2 linked regions of the Rhodobacter capsulatus SB 1003 genome follow. The protein of the gene in region 1 interacts with the protein of each later gene in a pairwise test. Links are inferred from orthologs where the notes say so. Each region holds a gene or a part of one and is shown on either strand. Other genes may lie near its edges. The genes, in order: RCAP_RS03030 and RCAP_RS17290.

Region 1 (6,470 bases):
ATCCTCCGGTCGGGGCATCGCACTTTCGGGGCCATCAGTCGCCTTGATCCGGGCGGATCTTGCCGCACATTAAGCGGCATCCGTCTGTCCCGAGGTTCCCGTTGCGTCATCCCCTCCGCCATCTGGCCACTTTCGCGCTTGCCCTTGTCCTGATCCTGAGCTCGGTCTTCATGCTGGAGCGCGACCGGGCCGGGCTTGCCATCACCGATTTCACGGTCGGCACGACCCCGGTGACGCTTTACGAACAGCCCGGCGCGACCGGCCCCGCCGTCGTCATCGCGCATGGTTTCGCCGGATCGCGGCAGATCATGCAGGCCTATGCGCTGCGGCTGGCGCAGGCGGGCTATCGCGTCCTGGCCTTCGACAGCGAGGGGCACGGCCGCAATCCGCAGCCGATGCGCGGCGACGTGACGAAGATCGACGGCACGACGGTGTTTCTGGTGGCCGAGGTCCGCCGGGTGATCGCGGCCGCCCGCGCCCTGCCCGGCGCCCCCGGCGTCTCGCTTCTGGGTCATTCGATGGCGACCGACATTCTGGTCCGCGCCGCCCGACAGGAGGCCGCGGCCGGGCATCCGGTCGATGCCGTGGTGGCGATCTCGATGTTTTCGCAGGCGGTCACGGCCACGGAACCGCCGCGGCTTCTGGTGATCTCGGGCGAATGGGAGGGGGGCCTGCGCGGCTTCGCGCTTGAATATCTGCATCAGGTCGACCCGGGCAAGGGCGAGGGCGAACTGGCCAGCGCCGGTCCGGTCGCGCGGATGGCCGTCGTCGCCCCGCATGTGGAACATGTGGGCGTGCTCTACAGCCCGACCGCGGTCGTGGCGGCGCGGGACTGGCTTGACGCCACCTATGCCCGCATGTCCGGCGGCGCGGTCTCGTCGATGGGGGTCTGGATCCTGGTGCTGCTGATCGGCCTTGTTCTGGCGGTGCATCCGCTGGCGGTGCTGCAGCCCAAACGCGCCGATCCCGCGCCGGTGCCGGTCGGGCGGTTCCTGCTCGCCGCGATCCTGCCCGCGCTGATCGTGCCCGTGGTGCTGACACGGTTTCGCATCGATTTCCTGCCGGTTCTGGTCGCCGATTACCTGATGGTGCATCTGGCCTGTTACGGGCTTTTGCAGATCACGCTTCTGCGCGGCTGGCGGCATCTGCGCGCCGGGCTGTCGCTGCTGCCGGTGGGGCTGTTCCTGATCTGGGGGCTGGGCGCCTTCGGCCTGGCGCTCGATCGCTACGCCGCCAGCTACTGGCCCTCGCCCGAGCGGCTGGTGCTGATCGCGGTTCTGGCCTTTGGCACCGTGCCCGCGCTGATCGCCGATGCGCAGCTGACCGAGGCCGGGCATGCCGCGCTTTGGCGGCGGATTGTCGGGCGGGTGTTCCTGTTCGGCTCGTTTGCCTTGGCTGCCGCACTGGATTTCGACCGGCTGATGTTCCTTCTGATCGCGCTGCCGCTTTTGCTGCTGTTCTTCTTTGTCCACGGGCTGATGGGCCGCTGGATCGCGCGGCGCTCCGGGGCGACGGTGGCGGGCCTTGGGCTTGGGCTGTGTCTGGCCTGGGTGCTGGGCGTCTGCTTCCCGCTGTTCAGCCCGTGACGCATCCCTTGGCCAAGGCCATCGCCGAGGCCAGGCGCGCCAGATGCCCCCTGGACGCCGAGTGCATCAGGCACTCGGCCAGCGCCCGCCCCGCCCATGGCGGGCGCTGGCCTCTGTCAGACTTGCGGAAACGGTCCTGGCGACACCGGATCGTGACGGGCGGGGAAAGGCGATGCCTTTCCTTCTCCGCCCGAACAAACGCAGGACGTCAGCCCCGCCGCGCCAGATAGGCCTCGAAGGCCTTCAGCGTCGCCTCCGACACATGATGCTCCAGCCCCTCGGCGTCGATCTCGGCGGTCTCGGCGGGCACCCCCACGGCGATCAGCAGATCGACCACGACGCGATGGCGCATCCGCACCCGCGCCGCCATCTCGGCGCCAAGCTCGGTCAGGAACACGCCGCGATAGGGCCGCGACACCGCCAGCCCCTCGCGCTTGAGCCGCGCCACCGCCTTTGTCGCCGTCGGATGCGTCACCCCCATTCGCGCCGCAATGTCGGTGATCCGCGCCTCGCCCAGCTGCTGCGCCAGATCGTCGATCATCTCGGCGTAATCTTCCAGCACCGCCATGCTCTGCGCCTCCCGGGCCCGGGAAAAGCGCATCGTCGTCAGATCGGCAGGCGGGGTATCTTCGGGCATCTTGGGTCCTTTTGCCGCCATTTTATCGCCTTGCCCCGGATTTGGAAACGCCCCCCGGCGCGACAAAGCGAAACTGCCGTTCCGGGCCGGGAAGCCGCTTGACAGAAATATAGCCAAGGCTACACTTTGCAGCAACAGGTTCCGGGGGCCAGAATGATCCACGAAAACTCCATGTCCGGGCGGGCGCGGGCCACGATGTCGGCGGTGATCGGCGGCGAACGGCGCGGCCCGCTGGCGATGCTTGCCTTTGTCGGCCCGGCGGTGATCGCCTCGGTCGCCTATATGGACCCGGGCAATTACGCGACGAACATCCAGGCCGGGGCGGGCTACGGCTATGCGCTCCTCTGGGTCGTGCTGATGGCGAACCTGATCGCGATGCTGTTTCAGGCGCTTTCGGCGCGGCTGGGCATCGTCACCGGGCGCAACCTTGCGGAACTCAGCCGCGATCACTTGCCCCGCCCGCTGGTGCTCGTCATGTGGGCGGTCAGCGAGATCGCCGCGATGGCCACCGATCTGGCCGAATTTCTGGGCGGCGCCATCGGCTTTTCGCTGCTTCTGGGGATTCCGCTTCTGTGGGGCATGGCGCTGACCGCGGTGATCACCTATGCGATCCTGCTGTTCGAGGCGCAGGGCTTCCGGCCGATGGAACTGGCGATCGGGTCGATGGTGGGCGTGATCGGGCTGAGCTATCTGGCCGAGGTGCTGATCGCGCCGATCGACTGGGGTCAGGCGGTGGGCGGCCTGACCACGCCCAGCCTGCCCGATGCGGGGGCGCTGACGATTGCGGTCGGCATCATCGGCGCCACGGTCATGCCGCATGCGATCTTCCTGCATTCCGGCCTGACGCAGAACCGCGCCATCCTGGGCAATGACAGCGACCGGCGCCGGATGGTGCGGATCTCGAACATCGAGGTGGTCGTGGCGCTGGCGGGGGCGGGGCTGATCAACATGGCGATGGTGATGATGGCGGCCTCGGCCTTTCACACCGGCCATGCCGAGGTGGCGGAAATCGAGACCGCCTATCACACGCTGACCCCGCTTCTGGGCGGCTTTGCGGCCTCGGCCTTCCTGTTGTCGCTGATCGCCTCGGGGATCTCGTCTTCGGTCGTCGGCACGATGGCGGGGCAGATGATCATGCAGGGCTTCTTGCGGGTGAACCTGCCGCTCTGGCTGCGCCGCGCGGTGACGATGGTGCCCGCCTTCGTCGTCGTCGCCTCGGGCGCGAATGCGACGGATGCGCTGGTGATGAGTCAGGTGGTTCTCTCGATCGCCCTGCCGGTGCCGATGCTGGCGCTGCTGTGGCTGATCCGCAAGCCCGAGGTGATGGGCGCCTTCGTCCCAGCGCGCAAGGTTCAGGCGGCGGCAGCCTTGGGCGCCTGCCTCGTGCTCTCGCTCAACATGGTCCTGCTTCTGGGCGCCTTCGGCATCGAGATGCCCTTCCTGTCCTGAGCCCCCGTCACAGCGTCATTCCCCCGCGCCGGATCACGTTCGGAAGGTGCGGCCCGGCAGACGCAGGTCCTTCGCTGCGTTGAGGGTGAGAGGCGAGGAATATGGTTTCCGGCGAATCCCCCGGCTTCCGGCTGGGAGCCTCGGACATGAGACAGAAAAGGAGATCTGTCTTCGCCTCCCGCCCTGCGGGCAGAGACTTACATCTTGAAGGATTCCTGGAAGAAAAAGTTGGTGCGGTTGGTGAGCGGGAAATGGGGAAAAGGTCAGAGACGACGACAACTGCAAGAGATTCTGATCATTGATTTAAAAACGTTTTTTCAAGGAAGGCGTCGACCAAAAAGAAAACCCGCCGACGTTTCAGTCGGCGGGATAGGGCGCGCTCAGTGGACAAGAGTGGTCAATTTATCTGAGCATCGAGATTTGTAAGGCGTTTTCAACCCGAGCACTTCGAATGGCCGCAGTCGGCGCAGGTCAGGCAGCCTTCCACCTTGCGCAGCGCGTAGCTGCCGCAGGACGGGCAGGCCTCTCCTCTCGGCGGCTCGCCCATTTCCATCACCTCGGCGCGGGGATCGCTTTTCAGACCCATCCCCTCGCCTGCGATGAAGCCCGTCGCCACCAGATGCCGCTCGATCACGCCGCCGATCGCCGCCAGGATCGACGGGATGTATTGCCCCGCCATCCAGGCGCCGCCGCGCGGATCGAAGACCGCCTTCAGCTCGCCCACGACGAAGCTCACATCCCCGCCGCGCCGGAACACCGCCGAGATCATCCGCGTCAGCGCCACCGTCCAGGCGTAATGTTCCATATTCTTGGAATTTATGAAAACCTCGAAGGGACGGCGATGCCCGCCCTGCACGATGTCGTTCACCGTGATGTAGATCGCATGTTCCGAGCCCGGCCATTTCAGCTTGTAGGTCGCCCCCTCCAGCGACGCGGGCCGATCCAGCGGTTCGGTCAGATAGACCACCTCGGCGCCCTTGTCGGTCTCGGGGGTCTTTTCGGACTTTTCCGAAACCGTCAAAACCGACCCCGTCACGTCATTCGGGCGGTAGGTGGTGCAGCCCTTGCAGCCGCTTTCAAAGGCCGCCATGTAGACATCCTTGAAATCGTCGAAAGAAATGTCCACCGGGCAGTTGATCGTTTTCGAGATGCTCGAATCGATCCATTTCTGCGCCGCCGCCTGCATCTTGACGTGATCCATCGGCGCCAGCGTCTGGGCGTTGACGAAATACGCGGGCAGCGCCACGTCGCCCTTCATGTCCCGCCACAGCTTCACCGCGTAATCGACCACCTCTTCCTCGGTCCGCGAGCCATCCTTTTGCAGCACCTTGCGCGTATAGGCATAGGCAAAGACCGGCTCGATGCCCGAAGACACGTTGCCCGCATAAAGCGAAATCGTCCCCGTCGGCGCGATCGAGGTAAGCAGCGCATTGCGGATCCCATGCGTGGCAATCGCCTGCCGCACATCCTCGTCCATCTGCAGCATGTTGCCGCTGCTCAGATATTTCTCGGCATCGAAGAGCGGGAAAGCGCCCTTTTCCCGCGCCAGATCGACCGAGGCGAGATAGGCCGCCCGGGCAATCGCCTTCATCCAGGCTTCGGTCTGCGCCGCGGCCTTGTCGTCGCCATAGCGCAGCCCCAGCATCAAAAGCGCATCGGCCAGCCCCGTCACCCCAAGCCCGATCCGGCGCTTGTTCGCGGCCTCGGCCTGCTGTTGCGGCAGCGGGAAACGGCTGGCATCGACGACATTGTCCATCATCCGCACCGAGGTCCGCACCAGCTCATCGAGCGCCGCCAGATCCAGCCGGGCCTGATCGGTGAAAGGCGCCGTGACCAGCCGCGCGAGGTTCACCGAGCCCAGCAGACAGGCGCCATAGGGCGGCAGCGGCTGCTCGCCACAGGGGTTCGTCGCCGCGATCTGCTCCAGATAGGCGAGGTTGTTCATCGCGTTGATCCGGTCGATGAAGATCACCCCGGGTTCCGCGAAATCATAGGTCGCGCGCATGATCTTGTTCCACAGATCGCGGGCGTTCAGCGTGTGATAGACCTTGCCGTCAAAGACCAGCTCCCACGGACCATCGGCCTTCACCGCTTCCATGAAAGCATCGGTGATCAGCACCGAGAGGTTGAACATCCGCAGCCGGGCCGAATCCTGTTTCGCGGTGATGAAGGCCTCGATATCGGGATGGTCGCAGCGCATCGTCGCCATCATCGCGCCGCGGCGCGAGCCCGCCGACATGATCGTGCGGCACATCGCATCCCAGACATCCATGAAGGACAGCGGCCCCGAGGCATCGGCCGCCACCCCCTTCACCGCCGCGCCGCGCGGCCGGATCGTCGAGAAATCATAGCCGATGCCGCCGCCCTGCTGCATCGTCAGCGCCGCTTCCTTCAGCATGTCGAAAATGCCGGCCATCGAATCGGGGATCGTGCCCATGACGAAGCAGTTGAACAGGGTCACCGCCCGGCCGGTCCCCGCGCCCGCCAGAATCCGCCCCGCGGGCAGGAATTTGAAATCTTCCAGCGCGGCGTAGAATTTCGGCTCCCAATGCGCCGGATCGGCTTCGACCGAGGCCAGATCGCGGGCCACCCGGCGCCAGCTGTCTTCGACCGACGCATCCAGCGGCAGGCCGTCGGCATCTTTCAGCCGGTATTTCATGTCCCAGATCTGTTCGGCGATGGGGGCGGCAAAACGGGTCATGAGGCATCCTTTGGCAGCGACCGGCGGGCGGAAAGAGGGTTAAAGATACGGTGACGAGGGCAGTGGGTCAACGTCGGGGTGAACCGCGTTGCCCTCG
Region 2 (6,394 bases), 3.1 Mb from region 1 along the record:
AGTGGCAGCATGCTTTCGCGCTGGACGAGGCCGGACCGAAGGGGCCGAAACGCTCGATCCAGATCTTCGATGCCGCGGGCGAGGCGGTGCACAAGATCCACCTGCGCGACGAGTCGACGGCCGAGGCCTGGGCGCCGCTGGTCGCTGCGCTGCGGCTGGAGGATCAAGGCCAGGAGTTCACGCCCGCGCCCACCGATCCGGCCGCCGATCTCTGGTCGGATCTGAGCCGGGTCCCCCCCCTGCGCGAGGGCCAGATCGCGGCGCGTCGGCTGGCCAAAGGCGCGATCGAGCGGCTGATGGTCCGGGCCGCCGAAACCGCCGTGCCGGTGGATTTCGCGGTCGGCAACCCCGGCTGCATCGAGCGGCATTCGGGCGTGATCGTCCGGGTGCTGGAGGCCGGGCCCTGGATCAACGTCCTCGATCCGGGGCTGGAGCTGCATCTGCGCATGGACCACATGGTCGAAATCTGGGCGCATCCCGATGGCACGGTCGATGCCTTTGGCGAAGCCGATCAGCTGATCGTGCGGATGTCCGGGGCGGAGGGCTGGGCCGATCTGCTGGCGGCCGAGGGCGATGTCCAGCCCTGAACCTCAGGGCATCAGCGCGCGAATCACCGCATTGAGCACGGCGCGCCCCTGTGCCGTCGCCCGGATGCGCCCGGCGTCGCGCGCGATCATCCCCATCGCCTCCAGATCGGCCAGGGCCAGCGCGGGCAGCGCCTGCCCCGAGAGGCGTTCGTAACGGGTCGGGTCGATCCCCTCGGCCAGCCGCAGCCCGAACAGCAGGAATTCGGTCGCCTGTTCCTGCCGCTCAAGCGGTTCTCGCGGCATCTCGCCATTGCCCAGACGCTCGACCCGGTCCAGCCAGTCGGCGGGGGCTTTCGGCGCCTCGGTCGCATGACGGACACCGCCCAGCGTCAGCCGCCCATGCGCGCCGGGGCCGATCCCGGCATAATCGCCATAGCGCCAGTAAACCAGATTGTGCCGACATTCGGCACCGGGCCGGGCATGGTTCGAGACCTCATAGGCGGGCAGCCCGGCCGCATCACAGATTTCCTGTGTTTTCAGATACATGTCGGCGGCCAGATCGTCCTCGGGCAGATCCCGCAGCTTGCCCGCCGCGAAAAGCCGCCCGAAGGCGGTGCCATCCTCGATCGTCAGCTGGTAAAGCGAGAAGTGATCGACCGCCATCGAGAGCGCCCCGCGCAATTCGCGCGCCCAATCGTCGAGGCCTTGCCCCTGCCGGGCATAGATCAGATCGAAGCTGACACGGGGAAAATGCGCCCGGGCGATGTCGAACGCCGCCCGCCCCTCGGCCGCGCTATGCATCCGGCCCAGACGGCGCAGGCTGTCATCGTCCATCGCCTGCATGCCCATGGACAGCCGGGTCACGCCGCCTTGGGCAAAAGCCCGGAACTTGCCCGCATCGATGCTGGTCGGATTGGCCTCGAGCGTGATTTCCAGATCATTCGCCGTGGGCCAGGTGGCGCGGATCCGGTCAATCACCGCCGCCACCGTCTCGGGCGCCATCAGGGACGGCGTGCCGCCGCCGAAAAACACCGTATTGAGCACGCGACCCTGCGTTTCGGCACCGATCCGGTCGATTTCCGCCAGGTAAGCCCGCAGCCAGCGGTCGTGATCGATCGCCGCCGCAACATGGCTGTTGAAGTCGCAATAGGGGCATTTGGCGGCACAAAAGGGCCAGTGGAGGTAAAGGCCAAAGCCCCCGTGCCGCCAGTCGTCACTCATCCTTTGAAGGCCGTGACTTCGATCTCGATCTTCATCGCCGGGTTCACCAGCCCCGCCACGATCATCGTCGCCGCCGGACGGATCTCGCCGAAGGTCGCCGACAGCGCCGGGATGATCTCTTCCATATAGGCGGCATCGGTGATGATGTAATTCGCCCGCACGACATTGCTCAGCGAGAAACCCGCGCCTTCCAGCACCGATTTGATCGTCGCCAGCGTGTTTTGCGCCTGTTCCAGCACGGACTCCGGGAAGGTCTTCGTCACCGGATCGACGCCGGTCGTGCCCGCGACAAAGCACCAGTCGCCCTGCACCACGGCGCGGGAATAGCCCAGTTTCGGCTCATACGGCGAGCCGCCCGAAATGTTGACACGAGTCATTTTGCCTCCATGACCTTGACGAATTTGCGGAACGCATCCGCACGGTGGGAAATCTCGTTCTTCTGCGCGGGGTCCATTTCCGCAAAGGTCACGTCGAACCCCTCGGGCTGGAACATCGGATCATAGCCGTGCCCCTGCGCGCCGCGCATCGGCCAGACCAATTGCCCCTCGGCGCTTCCCTCGAACACCTCGTCATGCCCGTCGGGCCAGGCCAGAACGAGGGTCGAACGGAACCGGGCCCTGCGCGGAAAGGGGGCATTCTTCGCCTCGCATTCGGCCCAGGTCCGGGTCATCGCCTGCACGAAATCGCGGCCGTTCGGCGTTTCCGCCCAATCGGCGGTGTAAACGCCCGGGGCGCCATCCAGCGCGTCAACCTCGATGCCGCTGTCGTCAGACAGCGCGGGCAGGCCGGTGGCCTTGGCCGCCGCATGCGCCTTGATCCGGGCATTGCCGACAAAGGTGGTTTCGGTCTCGGCCGGTTCGGGCAGGTTCATCTCGGCGGCACCGACGACCTCGACCCCGTAAGGGGCCAGAAGATCGCGCATTTCCGCGAGCTTGCCCTTGTTGTGGGTCGCCACCAGCAGACGCTTTTCGGTGAAAGCCCTCATGCGATCGCCGCCTTTTGCGCCGCGACGAGCTGCGCCACCCCGGCCTCGGCCAGATCGAGCAATTTCGTCATCTCTTCGCGCGAGAAGGTCGAGCCCTCGGCGGTCATCTGCACCTCGACCAGACGGCCGCGCCCGGTCAGGATGAAGTTGCCGTCCACGCCGGCCTCGCTGTCCTCGGCGTAATCCAGATCGGCGATCGGCTGACCGGCATAGATGCCGCAGGAAATCGCCGCGACATGATCGATGATCGGGTCCGACACGATCAGCCCCGATTTCAGCAGCTTGTTCACGGCGAGACGCAGCGCCACCCAACCGCCGGTGATCGAGGCGCAACGGGTGCCGCCATCGGCCTGCAGCACGTCACAATCCACCACGATCTGCCGCTCGCCCAGCGCGGAGCGGTCGATCCCCGCCCGCAAGGCGCGGCCGATCAGACGCTGGATTTCCTGCGTGCGGCCCGATTGCTTGCCCGCCGCCGCCTCGCGGCGGTTGCGCGAATTCGTCGCGCGCGGCAGCATCCCGTATTCCGCCGTCACCCAGCCAAGGCCCGAGCCCTTGAGGAACGAGGGCGCCTTGTCCTCGATCGTCGCGGTGCACAGAACATGGGTGTCCCCCATCTTGATCAGCACCGAGCCTTCGGCATGTTTCGTCACGCCGGTTTCGATGGAAATGGAACGGATATCGGCAAGATTGCGGCCAGAGGGGCGCATGGGCTGTCCTTTCGCTGGATTTGACCCCATTTGAAACGGCAGAAGACCCGATGCAACCCCGAAGGCACGATTGACGGAAAAGCTTTCCCCGCAATAATGCAAAGCGTGGCCATGACGAACCAGAACCAGTTGATCTCGGACTTGAACGACCGCTCCCGCGAGGTGTTTCGCCGGGTGGTCGAGGGCTATCTGGAAACCGGCGATCCCGTGGGGTCGCGCACGCTGACCCGGCTGATGAGCGAAAAGCTCTCGGCGGCGACGATCCGCAACGTGATGCAGGATCTGGAATATCTGGGTCTGCTTGGCAGCCCGCATGTCTCGGCCGGGCGGGTGCCGACGCAGATGGGGCTGCGGATGTTCGTCGATGGTTTCATGGAGGTGAGCGAGGTTCAGGCGACCGACCGCGCCGCGCTTGAAGCCACGGTGGGCGCGGCGGAACCTGACGTGGGATCGCTGCTCGACCGGGTGGGCTCGGCGCTCTCGGGGCTGACGCATGGGGCCAGCCTGGTGCTGGCGCCGAAGACCGAGGCGCCGATCCGGCATATCGAATTCGTCTCGCTGGCGCCGGACCGGGCCCTGGTCGTGCTGGTGATGGCCGATGGCCAGGTGGAAAACCGCGTCTTCACGCCCCCCGCCGGGCAGACGCCCTCCTCGATGCGCGAGGCGGCGAATTTTCTCAATGCGCTGGCCGAGGGCAAGACGCTCTCCGATCTGCGCCGCGAAATCGCCGTGGAGATTGCCGCAAGGCGGCAGGAACTGGATGCGCTGGCCGCCGAAATGGTCGAAAGCGGGCTGGCGCAATGGGCCGATCAGGGCGAACCGTGGGAGCGGCTGATCGTCCGCGGCCGGTCGAATCTGCTGGAGCCCGAGGGCGATCTGGACCGGATCCGGACGCTTTTCGACGATCTGGAACGCAAACGCGACATCGCCGAATTCCTCGATCTGACCGAGGACGGCGAAGGCGTGCGCATTTTTATCGGGTCGGAGAACAAACTCTTCTCACTTTCGGGTTCCTCTTTGGTGGTCTCTCCCTATATGAACGCGGATCGAAAGATCATCGGCGCGGTGGGGGTCATCGGCCCCACCCGGCTCAACTACGGGCGGATCGTGCCGATCGTGGATTATACGGCGCAACTGGTCGGGCGGATGCTGGCCGGCCGGGGCAAAGGGTGAACGGATGACCGAGAAGAAGGACGAAATGGCAGAGGATCAGGCGCATCTGGACGAGGCGCTGGCCGCGGCTTTGGGCGACGAGCAGGACGAGCTGGAAATGCTGCGCGCCGAACGCGACGAGCTGCGCGACCGCTTCATGCGGGCGCTGGCCGATGCCGAAAACGCGCGCAAGCGGGCGGACCGCGACCGGCGCGAGGCCGAGCAATATGGCGGCTCGAAACTGTCGCGCGACATGCTGCCGGTGTTCGATGCGCTCAAGCGTGCGCTGGATGCGGCGGGCGAAGAGGTCCGCGCGGCGGCGCCCGCGCTGATCGAAGGGGTCGAGCTGACCCAACGCGAGCTGCTGAACGTCTTCGCGCGGCACGGGATCGTTGCGATCCAGCCGAAGGTGGGCGACAAGTTCGACCCGCTGCTGCATGAAGCGATGTTCGAGGCGCCGCTGCCGGGCACGGTGGCGGGTGACATCATTCAGGTGATGGACGACGGCTTCCTGCTGCACGACCGTCTGCTGCGTCCGGCGAAAGTCGGCGTGAGTTCGATGCCGAAAGCCTGAGGCAGGCCGGGCCCCCGGACCCCCAGGATATTTTCAGCAAGATAAAGATCAGTCTTTCAGAAGGGCGCGCAGGGCGTAAAGCGCGTCCATCGCTTCGCGGGGCGTCATCTCGTCGGGGTGCAGGCCGCGCAGCTGCTCCTCGACCGCGGATTTCGCCGGCGGGGCGGCGGGCGCGGGCGGCGGGGCCAGCGCGAAAAGCGGCAGATCGTCGATGATCGCCTGTTTCTTGCCGCCCTCGCGTTCGCCCTTTTCCAGCGCATCCAGCACCACGCGGGCGCGGGCGACGACGCTTTCGGGCAGGCCCGCCAGTTTCGCCACCTGCACGCCATAGGACCGGTCGGCCGCGCCTTTCTTCACCTCGTGCAGGAAGATCACCTCGCCGTGCCATTCCTTGACCGCGACGGTGGCGTTTTCGACGCCGTCCAGCTTGGCCGAAAGCGCGGTCATTTCATGGTAATGGGTGGCGAAAAGCGCGCGGCAGCGGTTCACCCCGTGCAGATGTTCCAGCACCGCCCAGGCGATCGAGAGCCCGTCATAAGTCGCGGTGCCGCGGCCGATTTCATCGAGAATCACCAGCGCCCGGTCATCGGCCTGATTGAGGATGGCGGCGGTTTCGACCATCTCGACCATGAAGGTCGACCGGCCGCGCGCCAGATCGTCGGCGGCACCGACGCGGCTGAAAAGCTGGCTGACAAGGCCGATATGGGCACGCCGGGCGGGGACGAAACTGCCCGCCTGCGCCAGCAGCGCGATCAGCGCATTCTGCCGCAGGAAGGTCGATTTGCCTGCCATGTTCGGCCCCGTCAGCAGCCAGATCGCCGGGGTGGCGCCAGAGGTCAGGGCGCAATCATTCGCGATGAAGGGCTCGCCCTGCCGTTTCAGCGCGGCTTCCACAACGGGATGACGGCCGCCCTCGATCTCGAAGGCGTGGCTTTGATCGACCATGGGTTCGACCCAATCCTCGGCGGCGGCCAGATCGGCGAAGGCGGCGGTCAGGTCGATCTCGGCCAGCGCCCGGGCGGTTTCGGAAATCGGCCCGGCGGCGGCCAGAATCGCGCCTTTCAGGCTGTCATAGAGCCGCTTTTCGATTTCAAGCGCGTGGTTGCCCGCGTTCAGGATCCGGGTTTCCAGCTCGCTCAGGTCAAGCGTGGTGAAGCGGACCTGATTGGCCGTCGTCTGCCGGTGGATGAAGCGCGCCGAAAGTGGCGGGGCCAGCATCTTTTCC

What was found.
Region 2: the proteins of RCAP_RS03030 (region 1) and RCAP_RS17290 interact in binary tests that used the Escherichia coli proteins (3 or more experiments, as listed by UniProt). The link is inferred for Rhodobacter capsulatus SB 1003 from one-to-one orthologs.

What each region holds. Positions count from the first base shown.
Region 1 is NC_014034.1:642,102-648,571, reverse strand. The notes cover bases 1,620-4,524. They hold RCAP_RS03030 (Nramp family divalent metal transporter), read left to right. Parts: upstream 1,620-2,376; coding sequence 2,377-3,672; downstream 3,673-4,524. Other genes in these bases: RCAP_RS03025 (adenosylcobalamin-dependent ribonucleoside-diphosphate reductase), read right to left, coding at 4,106-4,524; mntR (manganese-binding transcriptional regulator MntR), read right to left, coding at 1,795-2,223. Outside these bases: RCAP_RS03040 (alpha/beta hydrolase), read left to right, coding at 102-1,586; more of RCAP_RS03025, read right to left, coding at 4,525-6,373. UniProt on the Escherichia coli protein: H(+)-stimulated, divalent metal cation uptake system. Involved in manganese and iron uptake. Can also transport cadmium, cobalt, zinc and to a lesser extent nickel and copper. Involved in response to reactive oxygen.
Region 2 is NC_014034.1:3,696,255-3,702,648, forward strand. The notes cover bases 3,566-6,394. They hold RCAP_RS17290 (nucleotide exchange factor GrpE), read left to right. Parts: upstream 3,566-4,620; coding sequence 4,621-5,169; downstream 5,170-6,394. Other genes in these bases: hrcA (heat-inducible transcriptional repressor HrcA), read left to right, coding at 3,566-4,616; mutS (DNA mismatch repair protein MutS), read right to left, coding at 5,218-6,394. Also shown: RCAP_RS17260 (ChuX/HutX family heme-like substrate-binding protein), read left to right, coding at 1-587; radical SAM family heme chaperone HemW, read right to left, coding at 591-1,748; RCAP_RS17270 (RidA family protein), read right to left, coding at 1,745-2,125; rdgB (RdgB/HAM1 family non-canonical purine NTP pyrophosphatase), read right to left, coding at 2,122-2,733; rph (ribonuclease PH), read right to left, coding at 2,730-3,443; more of hrcA, read left to right, coding at 3,555-3,565. UniProt on the Escherichia coli protein: Participates actively in the response to hyperosmotic and heat shock by preventing the aggregation of stress-denatured proteins, in association with DnaK and GrpE. It is the nucleotide exchange factor for DnaK and may function as a thermosensor.